2 regions of the Arthrobacter sp. Y3223151 genome follow, and region 2 is predicted to be linked to the other one. Evidence: predicted binding sites of a transcription regulator. Region 2 holds the regulator's gene; the other holds the start of a gene.
What was found. The regulator LexA, encoded in region 2, represses DNA repair genes until DNA is damaged. The targets are predictions, from matches to a motif close to TCGAACANNTGTTCGA.
Positions count from the first base shown of each region.

Region 1: the regulator LexA is predicted to act here: its motif matches at 11,081-11,096, upstream of AC5RUP_RS08495 (DUF222 domain-containing protein).

Region 1 covers NZ_JBNHGI010000004.1:227,142-242,094, reverse strand. Annotated here, with positions in the region: gene AC5RUP_RS08560 (hypothetical protein) at 1-320, shown strand, start outside; gene flgB (flagellar basal body rod protein FlgB) at 446-787, shown strand; gene AC5RUP_RS08550 (flagellar basal body rod protein FlgC) at 787-1,179, shown strand; gene fliE (flagellar hook-basal body complex protein FliE) at 1,179-1,484, shown strand; gene fliF (flagellar basal-body MS-ring/collar protein FliF) at 1,484-3,118, shown strand; gene fliG (flagellar motor switch protein FliG) at 3,115-4,134, shown strand; gene AC5RUP_RS08530 (FliH/SctL family protein) at 4,124-4,780, shown strand; gene AC5RUP_RS08525 (FliI/YscN family ATPase) at 4,777-6,105, shown strand; gene AC5RUP_RS08520 (flagellar FliJ family protein) at 6,108-6,530, shown strand; gene AC5RUP_RS08515 (C40 family peptidase) at 6,533-7,423, shown strand; gene AC5RUP_RS08510 (flagellar hook-length control protein FliK) at 7,420-9,051, shown strand; gene AC5RUP_RS08505 (flagellar hook assembly protein FlgD) at 9,065-9,643, shown strand; gene AC5RUP_RS08500 (flagellar hook protein FlgE) at 9,734-10,900, shown strand; gene AC5RUP_RS08495 (DUF222 domain-containing protein) at 11,110-13,020, shown strand; gene AC5RUP_RS08490 (flagellar FlbD family protein) at 13,281-13,598, shown strand; gene AC5RUP_RS08485 (motility protein A) at 13,599-14,420, shown strand; gene AC5RUP_RS08480 (OmpA/MotB family protein) at 14,417-14,953, shown strand, end outside.
Region 2 covers NZ_JBNHGI010000016.1:16,602-31,554, reverse strand. Annotated here, with positions in the region: gene hisH (imidazole glycerol phosphate synthase subunit HisH) at 1-207, opposite strand, end outside; gene hisB (imidazoleglycerol-phosphate dehydratase HisB) at 204-821, opposite strand; gene AC5RUP_RS16030 (histidinol-phosphate transaminase) at 876-1,985, opposite strand; gene AC5RUP_RS16025 (LysM peptidoglycan-binding domain-containing protein) at 2,059-2,412, opposite strand; gene lexA (transcriptional repressor LexA) at 2,709-3,458, shown strand; gene AC5RUP_RS16015 (ATP-dependent DNA helicase) at 3,575-5,614, opposite strand; gene hflX (GTPase HflX) at 5,607-7,148, opposite strand; gene AC5RUP_RS16005 (class I SAM-dependent methyltransferase) at 7,582-8,193, shown strand; gene dapF (diaminopimelate epimerase) at 8,204-9,124, opposite strand; gene miaA (tRNA (adenosine(37)-N6)-dimethylallyltransferase MiaA) at 9,133-10,062, opposite strand; gene miaB (tRNA (N6-isopentenyl adenosine(37)-C2)-methylthiotransferase MiaB) at 10,068-11,585, opposite strand; gene AC5RUP_RS15985 (hypothetical protein) at 11,640-12,524, opposite strand; gene AC5RUP_RS15980 (regulatory protein RecX) at 12,579-13,136, opposite strand; gene recA (recombinase RecA) at 13,137-14,189, opposite strand; gene AC5RUP_RS15970 (DUF3046 domain-containing protein) at 14,382-14,603, opposite strand; gene AC5RUP_RS15965 (MarR family winged helix-turn-helix transcriptional regulator) at 14,733-14,953, shown strand, end outside.

The sequences.
Region 1 (14,953 bases), on a different contig from region 2:
GCGGACTCACCGAAACGGCCGAGACCGAAGGCCAGGGCAGCAGCGCGCCCGCCGACGTTGCCGAACCCGTGGACAAGGCCGATGGGGCGGCGGTGAGCAGCCCTCGCACCGCCGTCGCGCGGTGGAAGGCCCCGCAGGGGCTGGGGCCGATCCCGGACGCGCTGGTTGAGCGGGCGACAGAGCTCGCGGCCGCGCAGCAGGAAGTGATTCGTGAATTGCGCGCCGAGATGCGGCAAAACCGCCAGCAATCCGCGCTCTTGGATGCCGTCCCCACGCCCGGAACTTCAGGCCGTTCCGTTTACCTCGACGTAAACGGTTAACCATTCTCAAGATTCACCTAACGCGCCCCCGTTTGCTGCCGATAACTGGATAGTGAGCACGGATCGCTCACAGAACAGGCCATGGATCGGCCGCCCACATGCCAGTAGTAAGACGGGTCTTTGCTGTGTTCGAATCTGTGACGGGGGCTGCCATGCAGAGCGCCCTGGACGGCCTCGCCATGCGTCAGCGTGCCATCGCCAACAACATCGCGAACGTCAATACCCCCGGCTACCACGCGCAGCGCGTCCAATTCGAGGATGCACTGGCCACATCGGTGGCCCGCGGGGACGGCAGCACCAGTGCCACGATGGAACGTTCGCTGGAGCCTACCCGGCTGGACGGCAGCAACGTCAACCTGGACACCGAGACGCTCTCCAACATTGAAACAGTGCTGCGCTACCAGTTCGCAGCCCGGGCCGCCGAGAGTCCTTTCAGCGGCGTCCGCACGGCGATGAGGACCAACTGATGACTTTCGACGCCATTGGAATCGCCGGTACCGGCCTGACCGTCCACCGCAAGTGGCTGGACGCCGTCTCCGACAACCTGGCCAACGCGAACAACGCCACCAGCACCGACGGCGCCGCCTTCCAGGCCCGCTACGTGATCGCCCAGGAAGGCCAGGGCGTCTCCGGCGTGTACGTGGCCGGGGCCGAATTCGGCGAGGCCGAGGGCCGCATGGTCCACGAGCCCGACCACCCGCTGGCGGACGAGGACGGCTACGTCCGCTACCCGGATATCGACCTGTCCCAGCAGATGGGCAACCTGATCCTGGCCCAGCGCGGCTACCAGGCCAACGCGGCCGTGGTGGACCGCGCGAAGACGACCTACGAGGCCGCCCTCCAGATTGGACGCAACTGATGCCGCTCTCTTCCATCCCCCCGATTCAGGGCGTCGCAGGCACCGGTTACCTGCCGGCCGCAGAAGCTCCGCAGGCCACCAACGGCGTCGGCTTTGCCACCTCCCTGACCGGTGCCATCGACAACCTGCAGCAGCTGCAGTCCACTTCAAATGAACTGGCCATCCAGGCCGTTACCGGCGACCTGAACGACATCCACAACGCGACCCTGGCTTCCACCCGCGCCGCGGTGACGCTGGAACTCGTGGCAGCCGTCCGGAACAAGGGTGTTGACGCCTTCAACGAGATCATGAGGATGCAGGCCTGATGCCCGGAAAGGTCTCCTCCTGGTTCTCGCGGCTGGGCAAAACCATCAGCGAGTTCACCGTGGCCCAGCGCACCATCGCGATCATCGGCATCGCCGTCGTCGTTCTGGGCATTGCCGCCCTGACGACGTGGGCATCCAAGCCCTCCTACACCCCGCTGTTCTCCGGGTTGGCCGCGGCCGACGCCAACACCATCGTGGAGCAGCTGCGCACCGACGGCGTGCCGTACGAGTTGACCAACGGCGGCGGGACCATCCTGGTGCCGGAAGACAAGGTCTACGACCAGCGGCTCAAGGCCGCCGCGGCCGGCCTGCCGAGCTCGTCCACCGGCGGCTACTCGCTGCTGGACGACATGGGCGTGACGTCCTCCGAGTTCCAGCAGTCGGTCACCTACAAGCGGGCCTTGGAAGGCGAGCTGGCCTCCACCATCGAGGCGCTCGACGGCGTCAAGACCGCTTCCGTGCGGCTGGCCATCCCGGAGGAGACGGTCTTCGTCTCCGAGAAGGGCGAGGCCACCGCGTCCGTGTTCGTGGACACCCAAAAGACCACCCTGTCCGCCGACAAGGTCCAGGCCATCGTTCACCTGACCTCCGCCTCGATCGACGGCATGAAGCCGGAAAACGTCGCCGTCATCGACGCCGCCGGCACCGTGCTCTCCGCCGTGGGCGTGGGCGCCACCGGCTCGGCGGACAAGCAGGCCTCCGACTACGAGGAGCGCGTGCGCGCCTCGGTGCAGAGCATGCTGGACCGCGTGGTCGGGCCGGGCAATTCCTCCGTGGTGGTTGCCGCGGACATGAACTACGAGTCCGCCGAGCGTGTGGAAGAGACCTTCACGACGCCGGACGGCGCGCCGGCCCTGAACGAGTCCGCGCAGACCGAAGAGTACGAGGGAACCGGCGGGGGAGCGGCCGGCGTGCTGGGCCCGGACAACATCGCCGTACCGGGTAACGCCGGCGGCGACGGGACCTTCACCTCCGAGTCGGAGACCAAGAACAACGCGCTGAACAAGGTGACCGAGACCCGTGCCATCCCGGCCGGGGCGATCAACCGCCAGACCGTGTCCGTGGCCTTGGACGCCGACGCCGCCGGGGCCCTCAACGTGGCCAACATCGAGGACCTGGTGACCACCGCCGCCGGCATCAACGCCGACCGCGGGGACGAGGTCACGGTCGAACTCGTGCCGTTCAATACCGCCGGCGCGCAGGAGGCCGCCGAGGCGCTGGCCGCCGCGCAGGCCGCCGAGGAAGCCGCGCGCCAGGCCGAGCTGATCCGCACCGCCATCATCACCGCCGGCATCATCCTGCTGGTGATCATCGCCCTGCTGGTCTACGCCCGCTGGTCCCGCCGGCAGAACCGCGAGCCGGTGGACCTGGGCGAGCTGCAGGACTTCCAGCCCGAGATCGAGGCGCCGCAGGACCTGCAGCTTCCCGCGAAGCCCATCATCGTTCCGGAACCGATCCCCGTGGTCACCGGCCCGAACACCACCGCGCTGGAGCTCGCCGGCCCGCCGGAGCTGTCCGACGAACAGAAGGACATGAACCGCAAGCGGGCGGAAATCGACGCCCTGGCAGCCCTGGAACCGGACAAGACCGCCGACTTCCTGCGCTCCCTGATGGATGACAAGCAGAACGCATGAGCGAGTTACTGACCACGTTGACCGGCACCCAGAAGGTGGCGGTGGTGCTGATGCAGATGGAACAGGCCCGGGCCGCCGAGGTCATGAAGCGCTTCAGCGAGGCCGAGGCCGAGCTGATCACGGCCGAGCTCGTGAGCATGGGCCGGGTGGATCCCGAGACCGCCGAGGAGGCGTTCAAGGAATTCCACGACATGACGGTCAAGGGCCGGCGCCGGCCCCGCGGCGGCAGGGAGTTCGCCGCCGGGCTGCTGGCCGCCTCCTTCGGCGCGGAGAAGGCCGCCGGCGTGCTCGACCGGCTGGCCACCTCCATGGCCGGGAAACCGTTCGAGTTCCTGGATGACGCCGACCCCACCCAGCTGATCACGCTGCTGAACGGCGAGATCCCGCAGACCATCGCGCTGGTGCTCGCGCACGTGCGCCCGGAGCTCGCGTCCACGGTGATCGCCGGGCTGGAGGATTCGGTGCGGCCGGAGGTAGCCCAGTGCATCGCCACAATGGGCACCGCCACCCCCGAAGCCGTGTCGATCGTGGCGGACACGCTCAAGGTGCGGGCCGGCGCCGTCGTGCCCCGCCAACAGGTGGAGGTGGTGGGCGGCGTCGGGCCGCTGGTGGACATCATCAACCGCGCCGACGTCGCCACCGAACGCGCGCTCCTGGAAGCCCTGGAGGAACGCGATCCGGAGCTGGCGGAGGAAGTCCGCTCCCGGATGCTCACGTTCGAAGACATCACCAAGCTCGAACCGCGCGACGTGCAGCAGGTGCTGCGCGGCATCGAGATCGCGGTGCTCGCGGTGGCCATGAAGGGCGCCAGCGAACCGGTCACCGAGCTGATCCGCAAGAACGTCTCCGAGCGCAACCGCGACATCCTCGACGACGAGATCAAGGCCACCGGACCGCTTCGCATGTCGCAGATCGAAGAGGCCCGCGCGGACATCGTCCGCTCGATCCGCGAGCTCGAGGCCAGCGGCATCATTACCGTCCAGCGCGGGGCGGAGGAGGACGAGTATGTCTACTGACGCCGCGTTCTCCCGGATGAGTTTCCCCGAGCTGAACACCGGTACCGGGGCCTTCGCCAAGCTGCGCTACACCGAACTGCGCAGCGACGACTCGCAGGACAAGGCGCAGGAACAGGCCAGGGTCCGCGGCCACGCCGCCGGCTACACCGCCGGCATGCGCGAAGGCACCGAGCTGATGCGCGAACGCCAGCTCGCGATGGAGCAGGACCACGCCGCCGCGATGGCGGACGCCCGCGCCCGCCTGCAGCACGCAGTGGCCGCGCTCGGCGCGGCCACCCGTGCGCTGGAGGAACGGACCGCGCCGGTACTTGCCGCCGCGCAGGACACCCTGGCCGCCGCGGCCATGGAACTGGCCGAAGCCATCCTGGGCCACGAATTGTCCGACGGCGCTGCCTCCGCCCGTTCGGCCCTCACCCGGGCACTGGCCGGGGTGGATGCCTCGCGCGTGCACACCGTGCGGATGAATCCGGCGGACCTGACCATGCTGGCGCCGGAGACGCGGCAGCAGGCCGGTGTGAGCTTCAGCCCCGATTCGTCGCTCGCGCCGGGGGACGCCGTCACCGAATTCGCCGACGGCTTCCTGGACGCACGGATCGGCACCGCGCTCGCCCGCGCCAAGGCCGCGTTGCTGGAGGCCCGGCAGTGACCGCGGTCGCCTGGCGCCCCCGCGCGGACCGGTTCGCCGACGCGCTGGCGGCAGCCCGGCCCCCGCGCTACGGGATGGTGTCCTCGGTGGTGGGCCTCGGCGTCGAAATCATTGGGCTGGACTGCGCCATCGGCGACCTCGTGCTCATCGGCGACGGCCAGGGCGTGGAGGCCGAGGTCGTGGCCACCGGCCGGGACAGCATCCGCTGCATGCCGCTGGGCCGGCTCACCGGGATCAATACCGGCACCCCGGCCGAGGCCAAGGGCGCCCCGGTGCTGGTGCCTACCGGCAACGGTCTGTTCGGCCGGGTGCTCGACGGGATGGGACGGCCGATCGACGGCAAGGGTCCGCTGGTCTTCGACTCGCTGGTCCCGCTGGACAACGACACTCCCTCCGCCATGCACCGCGCGCGGATCGAGACGCCGCTGCAGCTGGGCGTGCGCGTGCTGGACACGCTCACCACCGTGGGCAAGGGCCAGCGCATGGGCCTGTTCGCCGGCTCCGGCGTCGGCAAGTCCTCGCTGCTGTCCATGATCGCCCGCGGCACCGACGCCGAGGTGTCCGTGATCGCGCTGGTCGGGGAGCGCGGGCGTGAAGTCCGCGAGTTCCTCGAAGACGACCTCGGCGAGGCCGGCCTGGCCCGGTCCATCGTGGTGGTCTCCACCTCCGATGAGCCGGCGCTGATGCGGCTGCGCGCCGCCTTCACCGCCACCCGGATTGCCGAATCGTTCCGCGACCGCGGGGCGGACGTCATGCTGATGATGGACTCGCTGACCCGCGTGGCCATGGCCCAGCGCGAGATCGGCCTCTCCGTCGGCGAGCCGCCGGCCACCCGCGGGTATCCGCCGTCGACCTTCTCCCTGCTGGCCCGGCTGCTGGAACGCGCCGGCACCGCCGAAACCGGTTCGGTGACCGGGATGTACACGGTGCTGGTGGACGGCGACGACCACAACGAACCGATCGCCGACTCCGCCCGCTCCATCCTGGACGGGCACGTGGTGCTGGACCGCAAGCTGGCTGTCTCCGGGCACTACCCGTCCGTGGACCCGCTCGGCTCGATCTCCCGCGTGGCATCCAAGGTCAACAGCGCGGAGAACTCCCGCGCCGCGGGCGCCCTGCGCAAGGTGCTGGCGGCCCGCAAGGCCGCGCAGGACCTGCTGGACGTGGGTGCCTACCAGCCCGGTTCCAACCCGCTGGTGGACGCGGCCGTCCAGCACGAAGACGACATCAACCTGTTCCTGCAGCAGCGGATGGATGACCAGACGCCTGCCGCGCAGTCGTGGGAGCAACTGCACCGCCTGGCCCGCACCCTTGGAGGTATGTAGAGATGGCACGATCCTTCCCCCTGGCCGGGCTGCTGCGGCTGCGCCAGCTTCAGCAGGACCAGGCCGCCGGCAACCTCGCCGCCGCGAATCACCGCGCCCGCGAGTCCGGCGCCCGGGTGGTGGCTGCCCGCGACGAGTTGGGCGAGATCATCAGCGAAGTCTCCGATGCGGCCACGCTGCACGCGGTGGCCGCGGCCCGCTCCGCCTCGCGCAGCATGCTGGCCGACCTGGAAAACCTGGACCGGGCCCGGCAGAACGAGGCGCAGCAGGCCCAGCAGGAGTTCCTCGCCGTGCGCAAGCAGTCCGTGGGCCTGGAGAAGCTCGAGACCCGGCACCTCGCGGCCGAGGCGTTCGAAGAGCTGCGGCGCGAGCAGCTGGTGCTGGACGAGCTGTCCACCGGCGCCCGGGGCGGCGACGGACGATGAGCATGACCGATACCCTCGGACGGATCCAACAGATCCAGTCCACGCTGACCCAGCTCGCGCAGCCCACCCCCGCCGCGGAAGCCGCGGCCAGGGCAACCGCGGGCAGCAGCACCGGCGGCGCCACGGCAAGCGCGTTCGCCGACGCGCTGACGGCGGCAGCCCAGGCCCCCGCCGCCGGCGCCGCTGTCGGAACCGGCGCCCTGAGCGGGACCGGCGCCGCGACCGGGACCGCGGCCGAGCTGATCAAGGCCACCGAGAAGTACGTGGGCCTGCCCTACGTCTGGGGCGGCAACGACGCATCCGTCGGCCTCGACTGCTCGTCCTTCGTGCAGCACGCCTTCCGCGACGTCGGCATCGACCTGCCGCGCGTCACCTGGGACCAGATGAAGGAAGGCACGCCCGTGGCTTCCATGGCCGACGCAAAGCCAGGCGACCTGCTCTTCAGTTTCGACGGCGGGCACGTCTCCATCTACCTGGGCAACGGCAAGGCCATCGACGCCCCCCAGCCCGGCGACACGATTAAGGTCCGGGACGCCTGGGAGAACGACTCCAACCTCACCACCATCCGCCGCATCCTGCCCGAGGAGTCCGCGGTCCAGCCTGCCGGCGCCGGTTCCGGCGTCGCTGCCGGTGCGGCGCTGACCGCGGACCAGCAGACCGCGCTGACCGACCTGATCGCAGCCGCGCAGCTGTCCACGTCCACCGGACTGACCTCCATGCTCACCGGACAGAACGGCACGTCCGGCGCGATCACCGCCATGCTCAACGGCCAGGCCGGCAACACCGGACTGGCGTCGATGCTGAACGGCAGCCAGGGCTCCGGCGGTGCGGGACAGCTGACCGACCTGCTGTCCGCCGCGCAGGCGGCCATGGCGAGGGGACGAACCGCATGAGCCTGCCCGTGAACTCCCTGCCCGTCACCACTGCATCCTCCGCCCGTTCCGGCGGGCCGGCTGCCGCGCGCTCCTCTTCTCCCGGCTTTGATGCCGCCATGCAGGATGCGCTGCAACATGGTTCCGCTGCTTCGGCTAACCGCCCCAAGCACGACGGCGGTGCCTCCGCCGGGGGTGCCGCGGGGGCGGCCGGGGCGGCCGGAACGGCAGCCGGAACTGCCCGGGCCGAAACCGGTCGCGGTGCAGCATCGCAACCAGGCGCCGGCGTCACCGGCTCTGTCACAGGTTCGTCCCGCGCCACCGAAGCCACTGATCCGGCGGCCGCAGTCGCTGGTCTCGAAGGTTCTCCGGTGCCCTGGCCGCTCCAGGCCGGGCAAGGCCTCACCGCCGGCGGTCCGACCAGCGCGGTCACGCCGGTCAGCGAAGAGGGCGGCGACGCGGCTCAGTCCGCTGGGCCAGCCGATGCTGCCGCCGGAATCGAGCGGTCCGCCGGTGCGGGCACTTCGGCTGGCGTCGGTGCAACCGGTGCGCCCGATGGTACCGGCGCACTTAGCGGTACCGGTGGCTGGCTCGCCTCGGTCGACGGCGCCGCAGGCGGCGCCGGAGCATCCGTTGTCGCCAGCCCGGTTGGCCCGGCTGCTTCCCACGCCGCGGCAGCCGCAACCGTGGCTGATGCCCCGTCCGCCGCGAACGCTGTCAACGGCGAGAACGTGGCCGAACAGGGCGCAGGAAGTCCGGTATCTGCGCTGGCGAACTCTGCCGCAACCGCCGCGGGTGCACTCGGACCGGCCGCCGGAGCAGGGACAGCCGCCACGGCCGCTGCGGCCGGCGCCGGCGTGGTGCCGGCATCCGGGACAGGCGACGCTGCGGAGGACCAGCCGGCCGGCCAGATCGCGCCGGCGGTTCCCACCCAGCCCGCAGCCCAGGCGACGATTCCCACGCAGCCAACCACCGGCGTCGTGCTTCCCGGACAATCCGTGCCGGGCACTCCTGCCGGCGGGGCAGCGACTGGTGTGGCCGCCACAGCAGCGGCCGCCACAACCGCGGCCAAAGCAGTGCGCGGCGAGGGCGAACCGCTGCAGCCGGGCCTTCAGGCGCCGGTCGCCGGACAGCCGGTCGCGGTGTCCCAGCCGGCCGCCGCCCCCGCCGCTGCTCCCGTCCCCCCGAACCAGCAACTGCCGTTCACCGCGCAGGTGGCCCGCCCGCTCTTCACCCTCGCGCAGGCCAAGCCCGGCGAGCACGTGATGACCATCAGCGTCACCCCGGACAACCTGGGCCCGGTCACCGTCCGCGCCCACGTGACGGGGGAGGGCGTCCGCGTGGAGCTCTTCGCGCCGAACGACGCCGGCCGCGACGCCTTGCGGGCAGTCATGGCCGACCTGAAGCGCGATCTTGCGGCCACAGGCCTGAACGCCAACCTGGACCTGTCCAACCAGAACCGCCCGAACGATGCGCGCCCCGGCATGCAGTTCGGCCCCGACGGCCGGCCCTCCGGCGGCACGCAGGGGCAGGACGGCCGCCCCGGCGCAACCACCGGAACCTCCGCCGACGCGGCCCCGGACACGACCGACCCATCCGCCCTGAGACGTCCCTACGGGATATCGACCAGCCTCGACGTGCTGGCCTGAGACAAGGAGAACCATGCCCACCGACTCAGTCGCGCCCGTCGGCACAGTCGCCCCGACGTACACCGCCCCGCCCGTGCGCGCACCGAAGCAGACTATGGACGGCGAGATGTTCATGCACCTGCTGGTCACCCAGCTGCAGAACCAGGACCCCAGCTCGCCGATGGACACCAACCAGATGATCTCCCAGTCCACGCAGCTGGCCATGATGGAAAGCATCGCGACCATGACCACCACCAGCGAGGAGAACTTCTCCCTGCAGATGCGCGGCGTAGCCGCGGCGCTGGTGGGCCGCGAGGTCAGCTACTACGGCGCGGACGGCTCCCTCGTCACGGGAACCGCCACCTCGGTCTCCTATGCCGGGCCGGTCCCGCAGGTAATCGTGGACGGCCGGGAGATCCCGCTCGATCTGGTCGCCGGCATTACCGCCGCCGGCGCGCCGGAGGAGTCGGGTTCTGGTGAAGCCACCAACGACGCCGGTGCCGCCTCGGGTGCCAACGACGCCGGTGCTGCCTCGGGTACCAGCGGCACCGATGCGCCGGGCGCCAACGCCGCGGCCAGCGCTACCGGTACTACTGGGGGTGCCGCCGCCTGATATGCCGCCCCCTCAGCCGGCTTTCGCCGCCACCAAATTTTCCCAATCACTGAATTGCTCGTCCGTTCCACGATCCGAAAGGCGCTGATCATGCTCCGCTCGCTCTACTCCGGAATCTCCGGCCTCCGCTCCCACCAGACCATGCTTGATGTCACCGGCAACAACATCGCCAACGTCAACACCACCGGTTTCAAGGCCTCCTCCGTCCAGTTCCAGGACACCCTGTCCCAGATGACGCAGGGCGCTGGCGGCCCGCAGGCTCAGGCCGGCGGCACCAACCCGGCACAGGTGGGCCTCGGCGTGCAGGTGGCCGGCATCTCCACCAACTTCACCCAGGGCTCCTCGCAGGCCACGGGCAAGGCCACCGACATGATGATCTCCGGCGACGGCTTCTTCGTCACCACTAAGGGCGGTGAACAGCTTTACACCCGCGCCGGCGCCTTCGAACTCGACTCCATGGGGCGCCTCGTCTCCCCGGACGGGGCAATCCTGCAGGGCTGGATGGCCAACGGCGGAGCGGTGACCACAGGTGGCCCGGTGACCGCGATCGACCTGTCCCCGGATGCCATCTCGCCCGCTAGGGAGACGACATCAGCGGTGATGGCTGGCAACTTGCCCTCCGATGCTGCCGACGGTACAGAGCTGTTCCGCGACGTGGAGGTCTTTACCGAAGACGGGACGAAGGGCACCTTGCAGCTGAAGTTCACGAAAGAACCCGGTTCTTCCTGGACTGTGACTGACGGGACTGCCACGGCCACCCTTACCTTCGGAACGGATGGCAAGCCCACGGCGGCTTCAGCTGTCTCGTTGGCAGGCGGCATCCCGGTCAATCTGGCTGCCATCACCGGTTACGCCGGACTCAGCACGGTGTCCTTCGACAGCCAGAATGGCCATGCGGCGGGTTCCTTGGAGTCCTTCACCATGTCGCCCGATGGGACACTGATGGGTTCGTTCAGCAACGGAACTCAGGCTGTCGTTGCCCAGGTCGCCTTGGCGAACTTTACCAACCCGGCAGGACTCGAAAAGGCCGGCTCGTCCTCGTACCGCGTTACGGCCAACTCCGGCCAGGTGGAGCTGGGAACGGCCGGTGCAGGTGGCCTCGGAACGCTGGCCGGCGGCTCGCTGGAAATGTCGAACGTGGACCTGTCTCAGGAATTCACTAACCTGATCGTCGCGCAGCGCGGCTTCCAGGCCAACGCCCGCATCATCACCACCTCCGACGAGGTGCTGCAGGAACTCACCAACCTGAAGCGCTAAACCGAAGGCTCATTAACCACCACCGAAGTGCAGCTGCCCGACCGTTCCCGGGCAGCTGCAGCGGCCGTCTGCACCGTTCGCAGGCGGCCGCTTTTTCTTTGCCGCGAAATCAAACCTTGGTGCACCTGTTGCTTGAGTGGCGGAGCACTATCCCTACACAATGGGCCCTTTTGATGGCTATCGAATGTGTGTACGAATAAAATTGTGGTATGGCTCTTGCACCGTTGGACCGCACCGGGGAGATCGAAGCATCTCTGGACCAGGCGTGTGTCCTGCTGCAGGATGTCGCCGACCGCTTTCCTGCCGAGGCGGTGTCCCTGTGCAACCGGGACCTGGCCAACACGGTGGCGGCGGTCGAGGGCGTTTCGAAGCTGGTGGAGTTCCTGCAGGCGGTCGGCGCCCACGCGGTGGAGCGGGCGGACATCGCCGCCACCGGGGAACACGCGACGGCAGGACTCGGAGCCAGCGCCGGGGCCGGCGCAGAGGCCGGTGACGACGCGTCGGACACCGCGGGGCCCGGCGCAGAGCTTGGTGCCGCCGGGTCGGGGACGGAGGGGGCGGGGGAGTGGGCGGACCCGGCGGCGGCGATCAGCGCCGGCGGCGTGGACGCCGCTGACCCGGAGGGGTCCGGGTCGCAGCAGGTGCGGCGCCGCCGCAAGACGGAGTTCGCGAACACTGCGGAGTATCTGCGCTCCCGGTTGGGGATCGGGATTGTCGAGGCGCGGCGCCGGCTGCGGGTCGGCAAGGCGGTCACCGCGCCGGTGCGGCTGGACGGGGAACCGGGTTCGCCGGCGTTGCCGGTCTTGGCCGAGGCCATGGCCGGCGGGGAGGTCAGCGGCCAGGCCGCGGCCCTGGTGGTTGATTCCCTGGACCGGGCCCGCCACGCCGGTACCCCGGAGGCATTGCAGGCGATGGAAGCGTCGCTGGTCCGGCAGGCCGTGGACGCCGATGCGGACACCCTGGTGATGGTGGCCAGGACGTGGGAAACCGCGGTCGACCAGGACGGTGCCGAACCGTCCGAGGAGGAACTGCGGGCCCGGCAGGGCATGTTCTACCGCGGCCGGCGCCGCGGGCTGCACCAGTTCGTCATCAACACCACCGACGCCGAGTACGAAGCCCTGGCCACCGTGATGAACAGCGCCGCGAACCCGCGGATCCGCCCCGACGCCATCGAAACCGCCGCCGGCGGCAGCACCCCTACAGGCACAGGGGAAGCAGACGCAACCGGCAACGCGAACACCGCAAAGGCGGGCCCTGCCGGTGCTGGGGAGTCCCGCACCGCAGGTGGCGGAACCACGGTCGCCGGCACGGCCAGGGGCGGCGGTAACCATGATGTTCCTGGAACCGGAACCGGAACCGGAACCGGCACCGGTACCACTGAGGCAGGCAGGGGCGGGGCCGGTGCCGCTGATGCGGGCGGGACGGACGGGGCCGCTGCGGCCGGCAGCGCGGCTGCCGGATCCGGTCGCCCCGGCAGGGATGGTTCCGCCGGTGTGGATCCGGCCGTGGTGGAGGCCATGGATGACTGCACCAGGGCGCAGAAGCTGCTCGCGGGCCTGGTCGGGGCCTGCCGGATCGCGCTGAACACCGGCAGGCTTCCGGACTCGGGCGGGCACCGCACCCAGGTGATCGTCACCACCGGATACGACCAGCTGGCCGGACTGCTCTCCGGCGGCGGCAGCGCGGTCTTCAACGGCCCGGTCTCGGCCACCACGGTCCGCCGGATGGCCTGCGACGCCGAAATCATCCCGGCCGTCCTCGGGTCCGAGGGCGAGATCCTGGATCTGGGCCGGTCACAACGGTTCTTCAACCGCGCCATCCGCCGCGCCCTGGTCGCCCGGGACAAGGGCTGCGCCTTCCCCGGCTGCAGCATGCCCGCGTTCTGGACCGAGGCGCACCACATCATCCCGTGGTGGGCCGGCGGCCGCACCGACGTGAACAACGGGGTGTGCCTGTGCCTGCTCCACCACGACCTGATCGAGCAAGGCAACTGGGAGATTAACGTCGCCGACGGCATCCCCTGGTTCACCCCGCCGGACTACATCGACCCCCGCCGCAAACCCCTGCGCAACTCCTACTGGCAAACCCACATCCCACCCCAACCACTCCAAGCCACGTGATGATGAGGCCGCCCTCCCGCAATGCCAGCCGTCCAGCCTTGGTGCGGGATGAATTACCACCCAAACAGCAGGGATAGCCGCCTTCACGGTCACTGAACGAACGTCTTGCTGCGGCAAAACCCCGTACTAGGCCCAAACTCCAGCCACTCCGCGCGTGACACGCGCGACAAGTGGCCTGGGCAGCTAACCGCGGGGCGCTGGCGGCCGAAGGTAGTAGGTAGCGGCTCACCGGAGCCCTCGAGAGACCTGGGACGGGGCCAATGATCGTAGTAACGCGGCTGAATGACAGCCAGTTTGCGGTCAACCCTGACCTGATTGAGCGCGTCCATTCCAACCCGGACACCACTTTGGTGATGGTTGACGGCGCCAAGTACATCGTCACCGAGACGATGAGCCAGGTCATCGAGATGATCGCCAGCTACCGCGCCTACGTGCTGCACCTGGCCCGTGAGCTGCCGCCTTCAGTCCACCAGCACGGTCACCCCCAGCTCGGCCTCGTGCCGCCAGCCGCCCCGGCCCCCGGAGATGACTCCGCGGATTCCGGCAACACTGTGCCGCTGCGCCCTAGGAATACGTAAATGGATCCCGCAACACTTATTGGCCTCCTGCTGGCCTTCGGCTCGCTCTACGCCATGATCACCCTCGAGGGCGCCCACGTCTCGGCGCTCCTCATCCCGGCTCCCATGATCCTGGTCTTCGGTGCAACAATCGCCGTGGGCCTGGCCAGCACCACCCTCAGGGACGGCCTGCACGCCTTTAAAGCGTTGCCCCGGGCTTTCACCGGCAAGGTTGCGAAGCCCCAGACGGTCATTGACCGAGTCGTCGAGCTGGCCGAAAAGGCGCGCAGCGAGGGCCTGCTGGCACTGGACGCAGAGGCGACCGAGGAAAAGGACCCGTTCATGCAGCGCGCGCTGCAGAACATCGCCGACGGCACCGACGGCGAGGAACTGCGGATCCTTCTCGAAGACGAGATCAGCACGAAGGCGCGCGCCGACCGCCAATCCTCCAAGTTTTTCATGGGCATGGGCGGCTACGCCCCGACCATCGGCATCATCGGCACCGTCGTATCGCTGACGCACGTGCTGGAAAACCTCTCCACCCCGGACACCCTCGGACCGATGATTGCGACGGCGTTCGTCGCCACGCTGTGGGGATTGCTCTCCGCCAACTTCATCTGGCTGCCGATCGGCGGCAAGCTGAGGCGCTTGGCCGACCTGGAAACCGAGCGCATGACCCTGCTGATGGAAGGCATGCTGGCCGTCCAGGCTGGCAGCCAGCCGCGCTTGTTGGGCGAACGCCTGCGTGCCATGGTTCCGGAGCATGAAATGGGTGCGGGGAAGCCGGGCAAGGAAGGCAAACCCGGGAAGTCCGACGACAAGCCTGCGGTCAAGGCAGCATGAAGTCGCGGCGCCCGCGCCGGCCGCTCGGCGCGGAAGAGGACGAGCACCCGGACGAGCGGTGGATGGCCTCCTACATGGACATGGTCACCGTGCTGATGTGTATGTTCATCGTGCTCTTCGCCATGTCCACGGTGGATGCGGCGAAGTTTGAAAAGCTGGCCAACTCGTTGGCCACCGGTTTCGGCGTGGAACGCACCCAGGCGGTTGATACGGCCGAAGGGGTGGTGGTCCCGTCTGAACTCATCGACGAGGAGGGCCAGGGGTTTACCAGTGGTGACGCCGAAGAGGACACCGAGGGTGAGCTGAAAACCGATCTCGACGTGGCAATCAAGGAAGTCAACGACCTGCGCAACATCCAGGAGAAGATCACCAAGGGGTTGCAGGAAGAAGGCCTTGAGAAAGCGGTCCGCTTCCAGCTTGACGAACGGGGCCTGACCGTTCGCCTGATTGGCAGCGAGACGTTTTTCGAGCCGGACTCGCCGGTGCTCACCCGGCAGACCACCAAGATTCTGAACGTGGTCGGTCCGGTGCTA
Region 2 (14,953 bases):
CCAGCGAAGCGCGTCCACGGACTTGAGCCCCTTCATGACCGTTGCGAAGGCCCCGACGCCGGGAACCAGCAGGCCGTCGGCGTCGAGGACGTCGTCGGAGGCATGGCTCAGCGTGACGTCGGCACCCACATGCTCCAGCGCCCGGACTGCCGAGCGGACGTTCCCGGAGCCGTAGTCCAGTACGGTGACCTTAGGCGCAGCCGTCACAGGGCTCCCTTCGTCGAGGGAATGCCCTCGACACGTGGATCGGCTTCGACGGCGGCGCGAAGCGCCCGGGCGAAGGCCTTGAACTGGGCCTCGACGATGTGGTGGGGGTCCCTGCCGCCCAGCACGCGCATGTGCAGGCAGATCTGGGCGTGCAGCGTGATCGATTCGAAGACGTGGCGGGTCAGCGATCCGGTGAAGTGTCCGCCGATCAGGTGGTACTCCTGGCCTGCCGGTTCCCCCGTGTGCACCAGGTAGGGCCTGCCGGAGATGTCCACGACGGCGTGGGCCAGCGCCTCGTCCAGGGGCACCGTGGCTTCGCCGAAACGGCGGATCCCGGCTTTGCTCCCCAGCGCTTCCTTCAGGGCGTCGCCGATGGTGATGGCGACATCTTCGACGGTGTGGTGCGCGTCGATGTGCGTGTCCCCGCTGGCCTTCACGGTCAGGTCGACGAGCGAGTGCTTCGCCAGGGCGGTGAGCATGTGGTCGTAGAACGGCACGGTGGTGCTGATCTCGGAACGGCCGGTGCCGTCGAGGTCCAGTTCAACCAGCACGGACGACTCGCTGGTGATGCGTTCGAGGCGTGCGGTACGTCCGGTGGTGGTTTCCACGGTCATGGGAGTCCTTTGACGAATTGGTCGACCGGCACGAGCCGGTTCGCTCTTACTAGTTTAGGAGACGGGGCTCGCCACGAGGGCCTTGATGCCGTCGAGGAAGGCTGTGGTCTCGGCCTCAGTGCCGGCGGTTACCCGCAGATGGCCCGGGATCCCGACGTCGCGGATCAGCACGCCGGCTTCCAGCAGCCCCTGCCACACCGAGCGGGGGTCCTCCAGCCCACCGAAAAACACGAAGTTTGAGTCGGACGGCGCCGGGTCAAGTCCCAGTGCGGCCAGCCCGTCGACAATGCGGTCCCGCTGCGCCTTGATGTCTTCGACGTTGGCCAGCAGCGCATCAGCATGTTCCAACGCGGCCAGGGCCGTTGCCTGAGTGACCGCGGAGAGGTGATAGGGCAAGCGGACCAGGCGCAGCGCATCGGTAATCTGCGGTGCGGCGGCGAGGTACCCGACCCTGGCGCCTGCCAGCGCGAAGGCCTTGCTCATGGTCCGGGAAACAATGAGTCGCTCCCGCCCCGGCAACAGCGTCAGCGCGCTCGGCGTTCCTTCGTGGGCGAACTCGGCGTAGGCCTCGTCCACGATCACGATGGCCTTGGAGGCCTCCCCCGCTGCATACGCCGCCTCCACGACTTCAAGGCCCAGGGCGGTGCCCGTCGGGTTGTTCGGGGAGCAAAGAACGACCACATTTGCCGCGGAGTCGGCCACGGCAGCGGCGGCGGCGTCCGGGGACAACGTGAAGTCCGCCCCCCGCGGAACAGCCACATAATCCGTGTCCGTTCCGCTGGCCAGCAGCGGGTACATGGAATAGGTGGGCGGGAAGCTCAACAGGGTGCGGCCGGGGCCGCCGAAGGCCTGGAGGATTTGCTGCAGGACTTCGTTCGATCCGTTGGCGGCCCAGATGTTCTCTGCGGTGAGGCCGTGCCCCAAGTAGCTGGCCAGCGCCGTCCTCAGCTTCGTGAACTCGCGGTCCGGATACCGGTTCAGGCCCGCGGCCGCCTCACTGACGGCCGAGACGATGGCCTGGCGGACAGCATCGGGGAGGCCATGGGTGTTTTCGTTGACGTTCAGGAGGACGGGAACCTCCAGCTGGGGCGCACCATAGGGCTCCAAGCCCCGGAGATTTTCCCGCAACGGCAGGCGGTTCAGGCGTTCTAACTGCTCACTCACCGGTCCAGTTTAAGCTTCGGCCCGCCCGGGGCAGGAATCGGGCGGGCCGAAGCAGCTCATATTACGGCTGGTCTCAGGGCGCCGACGGGACCAGCAGCTGCTGTCCGGAGTGGACGATGTCCCCCTGCAGGCCGTTCAATTGCGCGATCTCGAAAATGACATCGTGAGGGTTGCGGTCCGGGGCGGACTGCACTGCTATGTCCCACAGTGTCTGGCCGCTGCCGACCGTGACAGTTGCTGCCGGCCCCGGTCCCAGCCCCCCGGCGGCGGCCATTGCCGGAGCCGTGAAGAAACCGATCAGGGTCAGGGCTGCGGCCGCGGCGAGCATCAGCGGCAGGCCGATCAGCAACAAACGGCCCCGGCGGGTCAGCCGCAGGCCTGTGCTGGTGCGAACGCCGGCGGGCTGCGGTGCGAGCTGGGCGGACATGGTGCCACCTTTCCGATATTCGATCTATTTCGGCTGGTTTCGATCGTTGTGCGACCGTATTCGAACGTATCTTCGAATGCGTCTCTTACAGTTTTAGCACTGGTGATCGAACATTGTCGAGACTCAGTCGAACAAATGTTTGAAATTCGCTACCGCCTCGCCTAGCGTTGTAAGCGTCGAGCGGCAGTAAGAGCAGTGCATCAGCCGCCACCGACAAAACAGTTGAGACAACAGCCCATGTGCGGTTCCGCTACGGCGCCGGCGCAGGGACCACTACGGGGAGACCGGGGCCGGACATGTCGGAAGAGACCACCACCACTGCCGGAGCGAAGCGACGCGGCCGGCCCGTCAAAGTGGGACGCAGCCTGACGCCGCGGCAGAAGAAGATCCTGGAAACGATCCAGCGCTCCGTCATGTCCCACGGATACCCTCCGTCCATGCGCGAGATCGGTGACACCGTCGGTCTGGCAAGCCTGTCCAGCGTCACGCACCAGTTGGCCCAGCTCGAGAAGATGGGCTACATCAGGCGCGACCCCAAGCGTCCCCGTGCCATGGAAATCCTGACCCCGCTGAAACTCGAGCACGGGGGTGTGGAAATCGTCGGAGTCGATGAACCGCAACAGCTGCGCAGCTCCAGCGGCGTCGCAGTATCCGAGCTGACCACGTCATCCGACACGGCGATGGTGCCGCTGGTGGGACGGATCGCAGCGGGCGGGCCTATCCTGGCGGACCAGGCGGTCGAGGACGTCATGCCCCTGCCGCGGCAACTGGTGGGACACGGCGAGTTGTTCATGCTCAGGGTCTCGGGCGATTCCATGATCGATGCGGCCATCTGTGACGGCGACTGGGTCGTGGTGCGCCAGCAGCACACGGCCGAGAACGGCGACATCGTGGCGGCACTGCTCGACGACGAAGCAACGGTCAAGACCTTCCGGCAGCGCGACGGCCACACCTGGCTGCTGCCGCAGAATACCCAGTACGAACCCATTCTGGGCGACCACGCAACCATCATGGGCAAGGTTGTCTCGGTGATGCGGGCCCTCTGACGCGCCCTCGTCTCCCGGTCCCCCGCTGCCGCCACCCCGGGATCCCTGCGCGCACGGGCGGTTCCCGGCCGGGTGGGCCCCGCTCGCTCCGGGATGGGCCTGTCCCCACAGCACGTTCAGGCTGCGGCCGACGCCAGCCTTTCCAAGATCTGGCGGGCCGTGGCGCCGTCCTTGGTACTCCAGAAGGGCGGCAGGGCGCTGCGGAGGAAGTTCCCGTAGCGCGCTGTCGCCAGCCGGGAGTCCAAGACGGCCACCACCCCGCGGTCGTTGGAGGCGCGGATCAGCCTGCCGGCTCCCTGGGCCAGCCGCACGGCCGCGTGGGTCGCCGAGACGGTCATGAAACCGTTTCCGCCGGCCTGCGCCACGGACCGGGTCCGGGCAGTCGTGAGCGGGTCGTCCGGCCGGGGGAACGGGATCCGGTCGATGACCACGAGCCGGCACGCTGTGCCGGGTACGTCGACGCCCTGCCAGAGCGTCATCGTGCCGAACAGGCAGGTGTCGGGTTCTTCGGCGAATTGGCGGACCAGCGCGCCCATCGACGATTCGCCCTGGCACAGGATGGGCAGGTCGGTGCGCACGCGCATTTCGGCCGCGGCTTCTTCTGCCGCACGCCGCGAGGAGAACAGGCCCAGGGCGCCGCCGCGCGAGGCCAGCAGCAGCTCCTCGAGTTCATCGAGCTGTTCCGGGCTGGTGCCCCGGCCCGGCTTCGGTAGATGCGACGCCACGTAGAGCACGCCCTGCCTGGGGTAATCGAAGGGGCTGCCCACGTCCACGCTGGAATAGGCGGGCGCGCCGGCTCCGAGCAGTCCGAGCGACCCGGCGACGGCGTCGAAGGTTCCCCCGACCGACAACGTCGCCGATGTCAGCACAACGGTATGTTCGTCGAACAGGCCCTCACGCAGCCGGGACGCCACCGAGAGCGGTGCTATGTTCAGCGTTGCCGGCTGGTCGTCATTGGCGGCGTAGTCGCCGGTCTCGCCATAGGTGCTGGGACGGGTCGCCCAGATGACCTCCCGGGAGTCCGGTGCGGACAGCAGCCGTTCAGCCAGCTCCAGCACGGCCGAAAGCCGTGAGCGCGCCATCTGCCGTCCGCCGTCCGCTGCCCCCGCACCCTCGGGCTTGGAGTCGGAGAGCGCCGCGCGGGCCGCTTCCCGTACCTGCGCGAGCACCAGCTCATGCTCCTCGCGGAGGCCAACCGCCAACAAGCCGGTCGGCACCGACTGCAGGACGTCCTCTAGGGCGTCGGCGGCGGAGTTCAAAGGCTCCACGCTGATCCCCGTGTGTTTGCGCGCCGTCGAGGCGGCGGTACGCACCATGGCGGCGGAGAGTTGCCCCGCGACGGCGCTGGTGACCCGGTCCTGCAGCTCATGGGCCTCGTCGATGACCACCACGTCATAGTCCGGGAGTACCGCGACGCCCTCGAAGGCGTTGATGGCCAGCATGGCGTGGTTCGTGATCACGATGTCAGCCTCTGCCGCGCGGCCCCGGGCCAGTTCGCTGAAGCACTCGGCGGCCAGGGGACACTTCTGGGCGCCCAAGCATTCCATCGAGCCGACGGAGACCTGCCGCCAGGCCCGGTCGCTGACACCGGGCACCAGTTCATCCCGGTCCCCGGTTTCGGTCTCCTGTGCCCACTCGCGCAGGCGCACGACTTCCTTGCCCAGCGCGCCCGAGGCGCCGGAAGCGGACCCTGCGCCGGCCGGAGCAGGATGCGGAACCGCGTCCTCGCCGAGGCTGAACAGTGCCGCCGGCGCGTCCTCGTCCGGAAAGCCGCCCGCGAGCTTGTGCAGGCAGAGGTAATTGTTCCTGCCCTTGAGCAAAGCGACGTCCAGCGGCCTGGGAAGCTCGTCGGCGACGGCCTCCAACAGCCGGGGCAGATCCCGCTTGACGATCTGCGATTGCAGCGCCAACGTTGCGGTGGAGACGATGGCCGGCTTCTCCCCCTCCAGCGCCTGGACCATGAGCGGCACCAGGTAGGCCAGCGACTTGCCGGTGCCTGTGCCCGCCTGCACCAGCAGGTGTTGCCGGCGCTCGAAGGCCTCGGCTACTTTCGCCGCCATCTCGTGCTGGCCGGCACGGTGCTGCCCGCCCATCTCCTGAACGGCGACATCAAGCAGCCGCAACGCCTCACCGGCGGGAACCTGGAGGTCAGTCATGCCGGAGGAACTGTTCCAGCTCCGATGCCAGGCCCTCGCGCACCATCACGTCGAGCCGCGTGCCGTCCCCGCCATGCTCCATGGAGAGGATCTCGGCGTCTTCGTTGTGCAGGCGGCTAATCACTTCGCCACGGTCGTAGGGCACCAGCAGTTGCAGCTTCACACTGGGCCGCGGGATCGTCTCGCTGACGAGCCGAAGCATCTCATCGATGCCCTGCCCCGTCCGCGCCGAGACCACGACGTGCCGCGGTTCGCGCTGGCGCAGTCGCTCGACCACGAAGGGATCGGCGGCATCGGCCTTGTTCAAGACGACGATTTCCGGAATGTGCCGTGCTTCGATTTCGGTCAGCACCTCGCGCACTGCGGCGATCTGGCCCTCCGGGTCGGGATGCGAGACGTCGACGACGTGCAGGATGACGTCGGCGTCGGCAACTTCCTCCAGGGTGGAGCGGAAGGCTTCCACCAGCTGCGTCGGCAACGACCGGACGAACCCTACCGTGTCGGCGAGCGTATAACCGATGCCGTCCGGTGTTTCCGCCCGGCGGACGGTCGGATCCAGGGTGGCGAAGAGCGCGTTCTCGACCAGCACGCCCGCATCCGTCAGGCGGTTGAGCAGCGACGACTTGCCGGCATTGGTGTAGCCGGCGATTGCCACCGACGGCACGGCATTGCGGCGGCGGTTGGCGCGCTTGGTTTCCCGTGCGGGCTTCATGGCGGTGATCTCCCGGCGCAACTTCGCCATCCGGGTGCGGATGCGCCGGCGGTCCAGCTCGATCTTCGTCTCACCGGGCCCGCGGGAACCGATGCCGCCGCCGGCCGCCCCCACGCGGCCGCCGGCCTGCCGGGACATGGACTCGCCCCAGCCTCGGAGCCTGGGCAGCAGATACTCAAGCTGGGCCAGCTCTACCTGGGCCTTGCCTTCGCGGCTCTTGGCATGCTGCGCGAAAATGTCCAGGATGAGCGCGGTGCGGTCAATGACCTTGACCTTCACGATGTCTTCCAAACCGCGGCGCTGCGACGGCGACAACTCGCCGTCGACAATGACCGTGTCGGCGCCGGTGGACATCACAATGTCGCGCAGTTCCTGGGCCTTGCCGGAGCCCAGGAAAGTCCCCGGATCCGGCTTTAACCGGCGCTGGACAATACCGTCCAGCACCTCGGAACCGGCTGTCTCCGCCAGCGCTGCCAGTTCGCGCAAGGAATTGTCCGCGTCGTCGGCCGTGCCTTCGGTCCAGAGACCGGCGAGGACGACCCGCTCCAGGCGCAGCTGCCGGTACTCAACCTCGGTGACGTCTTCAAGCTCGGTGGACAGGCCGGCCACGCGCCGCAGGGCGCGGCGTTCCGCGAGATCCTGCTGGTCGCCGTCGAATTCGGAATGCTCGGCATCAAGTTCGGAGAGTGCCTGGGCTCTGCCGCCGACGCCCTGTTTGCCTCGCGCCGCGGTGTCGCGGGCCAGGATACGGTCGATGACCGCCTGGATCTCATCAGGCGTCATTTCCGGTTCCGGTGTCGGCTGGGGGTGGTTGGTGGTCATGCTCTCCTTCGAAATGTCCGTGGTCTTATCGTAGTCCTCCGGGATGCGACCGGCAGAGCCCGAAGATGCAGTTTGTGGATGATTCGCCAAAAGTCCTCCTGGCATGGGCCCGGGCGCTGCCGGGCGGGAAATGCGGGCTGCCGGCGCCGGCCGGGCGGCAGGGCAAACAGCAGGTGCCGGGGACCGCCGCAGCCCTTGCGGCGGCTGCGGCACCGGATCAGAAGGGACTCGAGAGAGCCTTCGGGAACGGTGATTGCCCGGCGGCCGGGGAGGTCAAGGCCTCAACCATCGGCACGCGCTGTCCGGGTGCTAACGGGGACAGCAGGTTACGGCGCAATCACAGGTTTTTCATGCCTCCCACGGTATCAGAGCCGACGTTGCTTAGGTGGGCCTAGATACCGATTCCGCGGTCGGCGCACTAATCTGGCCGATTATGGGAACAGAGCACTACTTCAGCGCGCAACCAGGCAATCCCGAGGTTCGCCGCACCCTCGCCGTCGAGCTGGATGGCCGCATGCGGCAGCTGCAAACAGCTGGAGGCATCTTCAGTCCGGACGGCCTCGACAAGGGCACGGCCGTGCTTCTGGATGAGGTCCCCCCGCCTGCTCCGGAAGGCAACCTGCTCGACGTCGGCTGCGGGTGGGGACCGCTCGCGCTCACCATGGGGCTGAAGTCCCCCGATGCCAAGGTGCTGGCCGTGGATGTGAATGAACGCAGCATCGCGCTGACCAACGACAACGCCGCGTCCCTGGGGCTGGCCAATGTCCGTGCCTGCCGCCCGGAAGACGTTGACCCGGCCCTGCAGTTCCACACCATCTGGTCCAATCCTCCGATTCGGATCGGCAAGAGCGAGCTTCACGAACTGTTGTTGATGTGGCTGCCCCGCCTCGCACCGGGGGGCACCGCCTGGCTGGTCGTCCAGAAGAACCTCGGGTCGGACTCGCTGCAGCGCTGGCTCGCGGCCGAACTGCCGTCGGACTACACCGTCAGCCGTGAAAGCACCGCTAAGACGTTCCGGGTGCTCTGCGTACGGCGGGCCGGCTGAGCGGCTTCGGTCAGGCCACCACGCCTCGGGACACGAGCACGGCGGGGCCGCTCAGCTCCACATGTTCCCGCCCGTCGGCTGCGGGGATGAACCGGACCCGGACAACGCCGCCCGGAACTCCGACCTGCCAGTCGTCGGGCGCGCCAGCACCCGCCCAGTAGCGGATGGCGGCGGCGGCAGCACAGGCGCCGGTCCCGCAGGACTGGGTCTCCCCCACCCCGCGCTCGTGCACGCGCATGCTGATGTGCCCGGCGCCGTCGGCGACGAGGGGTTCCGCCGGCACGACAAACTCAACGTTCGTTCCGTTCTCCGGAACCGGATCCACCGCCGGCGCGTGGAACAACTCGGTGGCGGCCAGTTCTTCGAGCCCGGCGAGGGCGACCACGGTGTGCGGGTTTCCCAGACTCACCGACAGTGCCGGCCGCGGCACCTGGAGACCGCCTGCGCTGACCGTCGAATCCATCGCCCTGGCGGCAGCCTCCGCCGGATAGATGAACTCCCACGGCCCCATGTCCACGGCGTAGCCGTTGGCTGACCGGCTGACGGTTTTGGTTCCCGCCCGGGTCCCGATGGTCAGCGATTCCCCCGCCCCCAGCTGGACGAGTCCTTCGGCCAGCAGGAAGTGCACGAAGACGCGGACCCCGTTGCCGCACATTTCCGAGGTCGAGCCGTCGGCATTGTAGTAGTCCATGAACCACTCGGCCTCCGGCGCGCTCTCCAGCAGCTCACGGCCCTCGGGCAGGTGCCGGGACCGGACCGCACGGATGAGCCCGTCGGCGCCGATGCCCAGGTGGCGGTCGCAGAGGCCGGCGACCGCCTCGGCCCCGAGGTGCTTGGCCCCGTCGGGATCGGCAATGAGCACAAAGTCGTTGCCGGTGCCGTGTCCCTTGGTAAAGGGCAGCCCGGCGAGGGCCGACAGATGATCAGGCATGGGGTTGTTCACGGCTCAAGCTTAGCGATGTGCGCTGCCGCCTTGTCCGCCGCCAGCGGATCCTCCCAGTCCAGCCAGTGGATCCTTGGATCGGCGCGGAACCACGTCAGCTGGCGCCGGGCGAACTTGCGGGTGGCGGCGATGGTGTCCTCGGCGGCCTCGTCCCGGGTCCATTCACCGTCCAGCACCTTCAGGAACTGGGCGTAGCCGAGCGCGCGCGAGGCAGTCCGGCCCTGACGCAGGCCCTGCCGGTCCAGTGCTGCGACTTCCTCCAGCAGCCCGCGTTCCATCATCGAATGGACGCGGTCGGCCAGGCGGTGTTTGAGCCGCTCGCGGTCCACCCGGAGGCCGATCTGCGCGGTCGGGCGGACATACTCCCGCTCGGGCATGTAGGAGCTGAACGGACGCCCGGTCAATTGCCGCACTTCCAGCGCCCGGATGACCCGGCGGGCGTCGGCTAGCCGCCCGGCGGACACCGGGTCGACCTGCCGCAGCCGCTCCCGCATCGCTGCGAGGCCGAGCCTTTCCAGCTCCTCTTCCAGGCCGCGGCGCAGGACCGGATCGGTACCCGGAAACTCGATCACATCGAGGGCGGCCCGTACGTACAGTCCGGAACCACCGACGAGGATGGCCCGGTGCCCCCGTCCGTGCACGCCGTCGATCGCTTCCCTGGCCTGTTGTTGGTAGGCGGAGACACTCGCCTCTTCCGTCACGTCGAGGATGTCCAGCAGGTGGTGCTCGATTCCCTGCCGCTCGGCCGGATCCATTTTGGCCGTGCCGATATCCATGCCGCGGTAAAACTGCATGGCGTCGGCGTTGATCACCTCCCCGCCCAGCCGCCGGGCCAGCGCGACGGCGAGATCCGATTTTCCGGAGCCGGTGGGACCGACGACGGCGATGACCGGCGGGCCGGCCGGCGCTGGTGGGTGGACCGGCATCGCCGTCAGGCGGTTCGGCCGGGCAGCGCGGGCATGCCCAGCGACACCTGGGAGGGCTTGCCCGGGGCGGCCGGTACCGCACAGGAATCCGCCTGGGAGCGGTCCCACGCATCACCGGCGCGCGAGCGGCGCAGCTGGTAGTCCGCTTCGGAGGCCGGGTCGGCGATCAGGTGGAACGGTGCCGCCTCGGTGACGGTCACCGTGACCAGATCGCCCGGCCGCGGCGCCGGCGCACCCGCGGGCACGGAAAAGTGCACCAGCCGCTGGTCCCGGGCCCGCCCGGAGAGCCGGTGGGTTGCCTCCGCCTTGCGTCCCTGCTGCGCGGTCACCATGACCTCGAGCCTGCTGCCCAGTTGTTTGGCGTTCTCTTCGGCAGCAATCCGGTCCTGCAGGGCAATCAGGCGCTCGTAGCGTTCCTGCACCACGGCCTTGGGCAGCTGGTCCGGCAGTTCCGCGGCCGGCGTGCCGGGCCGCTTGGAGTACTGGAAGGTGAAGGCACTGGCGAAGCGGGCCCGCTCCACCACGTCCAACGTGGCTTGGAAGTCCTCCTCCGTCTCCCCCGGAAATCCGACGATGATGTCGGTGGAGATGGCGGCGTGCGGAATCCGTTCCCGGACCTTTTCGAGGATGCCGAGGAACTTGGTGGACCGGTAGGACCGGCGCATGTCCTTCAGGACCTTGTCCGACCCGGACTGCAGCGGCATGTGCAGCTGCGGCATGACGTTGGGTGTTTCGGCCATGGCGTCGATGACGTCGTCGGTAAACGCCGCCGGGTGCGGGCTGGTGAACCGGACGCGCTCGAGGCCGCTGATGTTGCCGCAGGCGCGCAGCAGCTTCGCGAAGGCGCCGCGGTCGCCGAATTCCACGCCGTAGGAGTTCACGTTCTGCCCCAGCAGGGTGACCTCGATGGCGCCGTCGTCGACCAGGGCCTGGACCTCCGCCAGGATGTCCCCCGGGCGGCGGTCGCGTTCCTTGCCGCGCAGCGAGGGCACGATGCAGAACGTGCAGGTGTTGTTGCAACCGACCGAGATGGAAACCCACCCGGAGTACACCGCGTCGCGCTTGGTGGGCAGCGTCGAGGGGAAGACATCGAGCGACTCGAGGATTTCCAGCTGCGCTTCGTTGTTGTGCCGGGCACGCTCCAGCAGGGCGGGAAGCGAGCCCACGTTGTGGGTGCCGAACACGACGTCGACCCAGGGCGCCTTCTGGAGGATCGTTTCCCGGTCCTTCTGCGCCAGGCAGCCGCCGACGGCGATCTGCATGCCGGGGTTGCGTTCCTTCACGGGGGCGAGCTGGCCGAGGTTGCCGTACAGCTTGTTGTCGGCGTTCTCCCGCACCGCGCAGGTATTGAACACCACGACGTCGGCCTGCCCGCCCTGGGACTCGACCAGGCCGGCTGCTTCGAGGAGCCCGGCAAGCCGCTCGGAATCGTGTACGTTCATCTGGCAGCCGAACGTGCGCACTTGGTAGGTGCGGGCTTCGTGCTGCGTCTCGATGGGCGGGGCTGGGGCAGTCAAACTCACCTTACAAGGGTACGGCCTGCGGCGGGACCGGCCACAATTCGCGGGGCGGGTCAATCAGTACCAGTTATTGTCCAGCTGGAAGTCCAGGGCCAGGCACGGCGAACCGTACCGGGACTCGATGTAATCCAGGCCGCGGTCGAGCCGGATCCGGAAAACGTACCCGCCGCCGGTCGATTTCTCGACGCCGGCGTTTCCTTCCGATTCCTTGTTCCAGAGCTCTTCGAGGCAGGCCAACTCCCCGGCACCCCAGCCGGGGGCCGGGATTGCGGCTCCGGTGTCGTCGTCGGCCGGCCCCGGGTCGTTCGTCGGTGCTTCAGCAGGCGGCCGGGAGCCCCCCTCGTTTGCCGCGGCGCCGGCCGCCGGATCCTGTTCTTCGTCCGGGCCGGCTGCAGCCCGTTGATTGGCTGCGCCCGGTGCAGCTTGTTCTTCGGCCGCGCGCCCGGCAGCTGCTTTCCCGGCCGGGTCTGTCGACGCGCCGTCCCGTGCCGCACCCGGCTGCGCCCCGGCGGCGCCTTGTTGGCCTGGACTCGTTGGTCCGGAGGCTTCCGTCTCCGCAACCTCTGCTGCAGGGGTTTCGGCTGCCTGACCGGCGGCAGTTTCGTTTTCGTCCGCCTTGCGCGGCTCCGATGCCCGCGCATCCTTTTGCGCGGCCGCGTCGGTGGAAGCTCGTTCCGTTTGCTGGCTCTGGGACGCACGCGTTACCGGCCGCTGCCCCTCGTCCGGGTCGCTCCAACCCATCAGCTGCTTCACCGGGTCTGCGATGAACTCCGCCGCCGCGGACGGGCTCTGGCCGTCGTGAAGGGCACCCGCTGCCCCGGTGGCGCCGAGGGCAGCGACAGAGCCGAGAGTCAGCCCCGCCGCGATCCGAAGGCGGCGCCGCCTGCGGGTGCTCCGGCGTAGCTGGGTGGATTGGCGACGTTCATTCTGCGATGGGCTCACAGTCCCAGAATGATACGTTCAATTCCAGAAAGTCACAATTCCATAACGGAAGGCTCAGTACCCCTGGTCGGCGGCGTTGCCGAGTTCCTCGTCCGCGACCCGGTAGGCCAGGGAGGACGGATAGCCCTTCCGGGCCAGCATCGAAACCAACCGCCGCAGATGCTTGTCCCTGGCCGACCGGTCGTTCAGTTCCCAGTCGGGACGGATCTTGCGGCGAACGAGTTCCCGCGCGGCGTCCAGCTCGTCGTCGGGCGAAAGCTGGTCAAGTGCCTGCTCGGCGATGTCGCCGGTGATCCCCTTCTCCGCGAGTTCCCGCCTGAGGGCAGCGCGTGCCAAGGAACGGGTCTGGGAGCGGCTGCGCACCCACATTTCGGCGAACTCGGCGTCGTCGATGAGATTGACTTCTTCGAACCGGTCGAGCACCGCCTCGGCGACGTCGTCCGGGACGCCGCGCTCAGCCAGCTTTGCGGCCAGCTGCGCGCGGCTTTTCGGGGACCGCGTCAGCGCGCCCAGCACAATCGAACGTGCCACCGCGTGGGGATCCGCCTCGGGCGCCAGGTCGGCCGGGCTGCCCGGCGTTGGCCCGGCGGCCGGACCGTTCCTGCGGGCCACCTAGAATCCGTCGACTGCCTTGAGCTTCGGCCCGCCTTCTTCTCCGCTGTCCGGAACGGGGTCGATCCCGAGCTTCTGCCGGATTTTGCGTTCCAGCTCGTCGGCCAGGTCCGGGTTGTCGATCAGGAACTTACGGGCGTTTTCCTTGCCTTGGCCCAGCTGGTCGCCGTCGTAGGTGAACCAGGCGCCCGACTTCTTGACCAGCGAATGTTCCACGCCCATGTCGATCAGGCTGCCCTCGCGGGAAATGCCATGGCCGTACAGGATGTCGAACTCTGCCTGCTTGAAGGGCGGAGCCATCTTGTTCTTGACAATTTTGGCGCGGGTGCGGTTGCCCACCGGGTTGGCGCCGTCTTTCAGGGTCTCGATGCGGCGGACGTCGATGCGCACGGAGGCATAGAACTTCAGCGCCTTACCGCCGGTGGTGGTCTCCGGGCTGCCGAAGAACACGCCGATCTTTTCGCGCAGCTGGTTGATGAAGATGGCCGTGGTCTTGGACTGGTTGAGCCGCCCGGTAATCTTTCGCAGGGCCTGGCTCATGAGGCGCGCCTGGAGCCCCACGTGGCTGTCACCCATTTCGCCCTCGATTTCCGCGCGGGGCACGAGGGCCGCGACGGAGTCGATCACGATGATGTCCAGCGAGCCGGAGCCAATCAGCATGTCCATGATTTCCAAGGCCTGCTCACCGGTATCCGGCTGCGATACCAGCAAGGCGTCGGTGTCGACGCCAAGCTTCTTGGCATATTCGGGGTCCAGGGCGTGCTCGGCGTCGATGAAGGCTGCGATGCCGCCGTTCTTCTGCGCGCTGGCCACGGCATGAAGCGCCACGGTGGTCTTACCGGAAGATTCCGGACCGTAGATTTCCACCACGCGGCCCCGCGGCAAACCGCCGATGCCCAGCGCCGCGTCCAAGGTGATCGAACTGGTGGAGATCGTTTCGATGGGGGCGCGCGTGTCGTCGCCGAGCCGCATCACCGACCCCTTGCCGAACTGCTTGTCGATCTGCGCCAGCGCAGCTTCCAGTGCCTTCTCGCGGTCAGCTGGTGCGGCCATTGTTCACCTCAGTCTCTTGCGGCCCTCGGGCCTTTTTTGTCTTGACGTCTTCCGACCGTAACCGCCGGTTCGGACAAAATGGGATCGGCAGCGGAGCGTGTGGATGATCCGTCCACTCGGGGGTCTGTGTAGAAGCTTAGCGGGATCCGAACACACTTTCGAACATATCGGCATTTGGCGCGGCGTGTCCGTTCAGCCGCGCGGCTCGCGGTCCTTGCCCCAGCGCCGCTCGGGCGGAACGTCCTGAACATCGCAGAGGGCCAGCCACACGGTTTTGGGCGGGATGCCCGCGGACAGCGCTTCGGCCGCGGTGCGGCCCCCGAGCTGACCCAGCACCAGGTCGGCCGCCAGGACATGCGAGTATGCTGGACCGAATTCATCGTCCATCAACCGCCAGAAGTCACTGGTTCGCACGCGTCCATCTTCTCACGTGTCCGTCCGGCCTCAACCGGACCGGACGGAGATTCGGCGGCATCGAAATAGCGTACGGCGCGTCAGGCCGACGTTGCCCTGCGTGTGCATCCCGCTCATTACAATGAGCCCATGACAGACCACGCCACAGGCAGCGCAGATGCAGGGTTCGATGCGGCCATCGAAGCACTGGAACGGCAGCTGAGCCTGCTCTGGCGCCGGGCCAGGGCGAATTCGCACCGGGTGGCACGAAACGTCCACCCGGACATGGAGCCTGCCGCCTACGGACTGCTGTTGATCCTGCAGCGGGAGCGCTCCATGCGGCTGACCGAACTGGCGGCCGCCATCGGCGT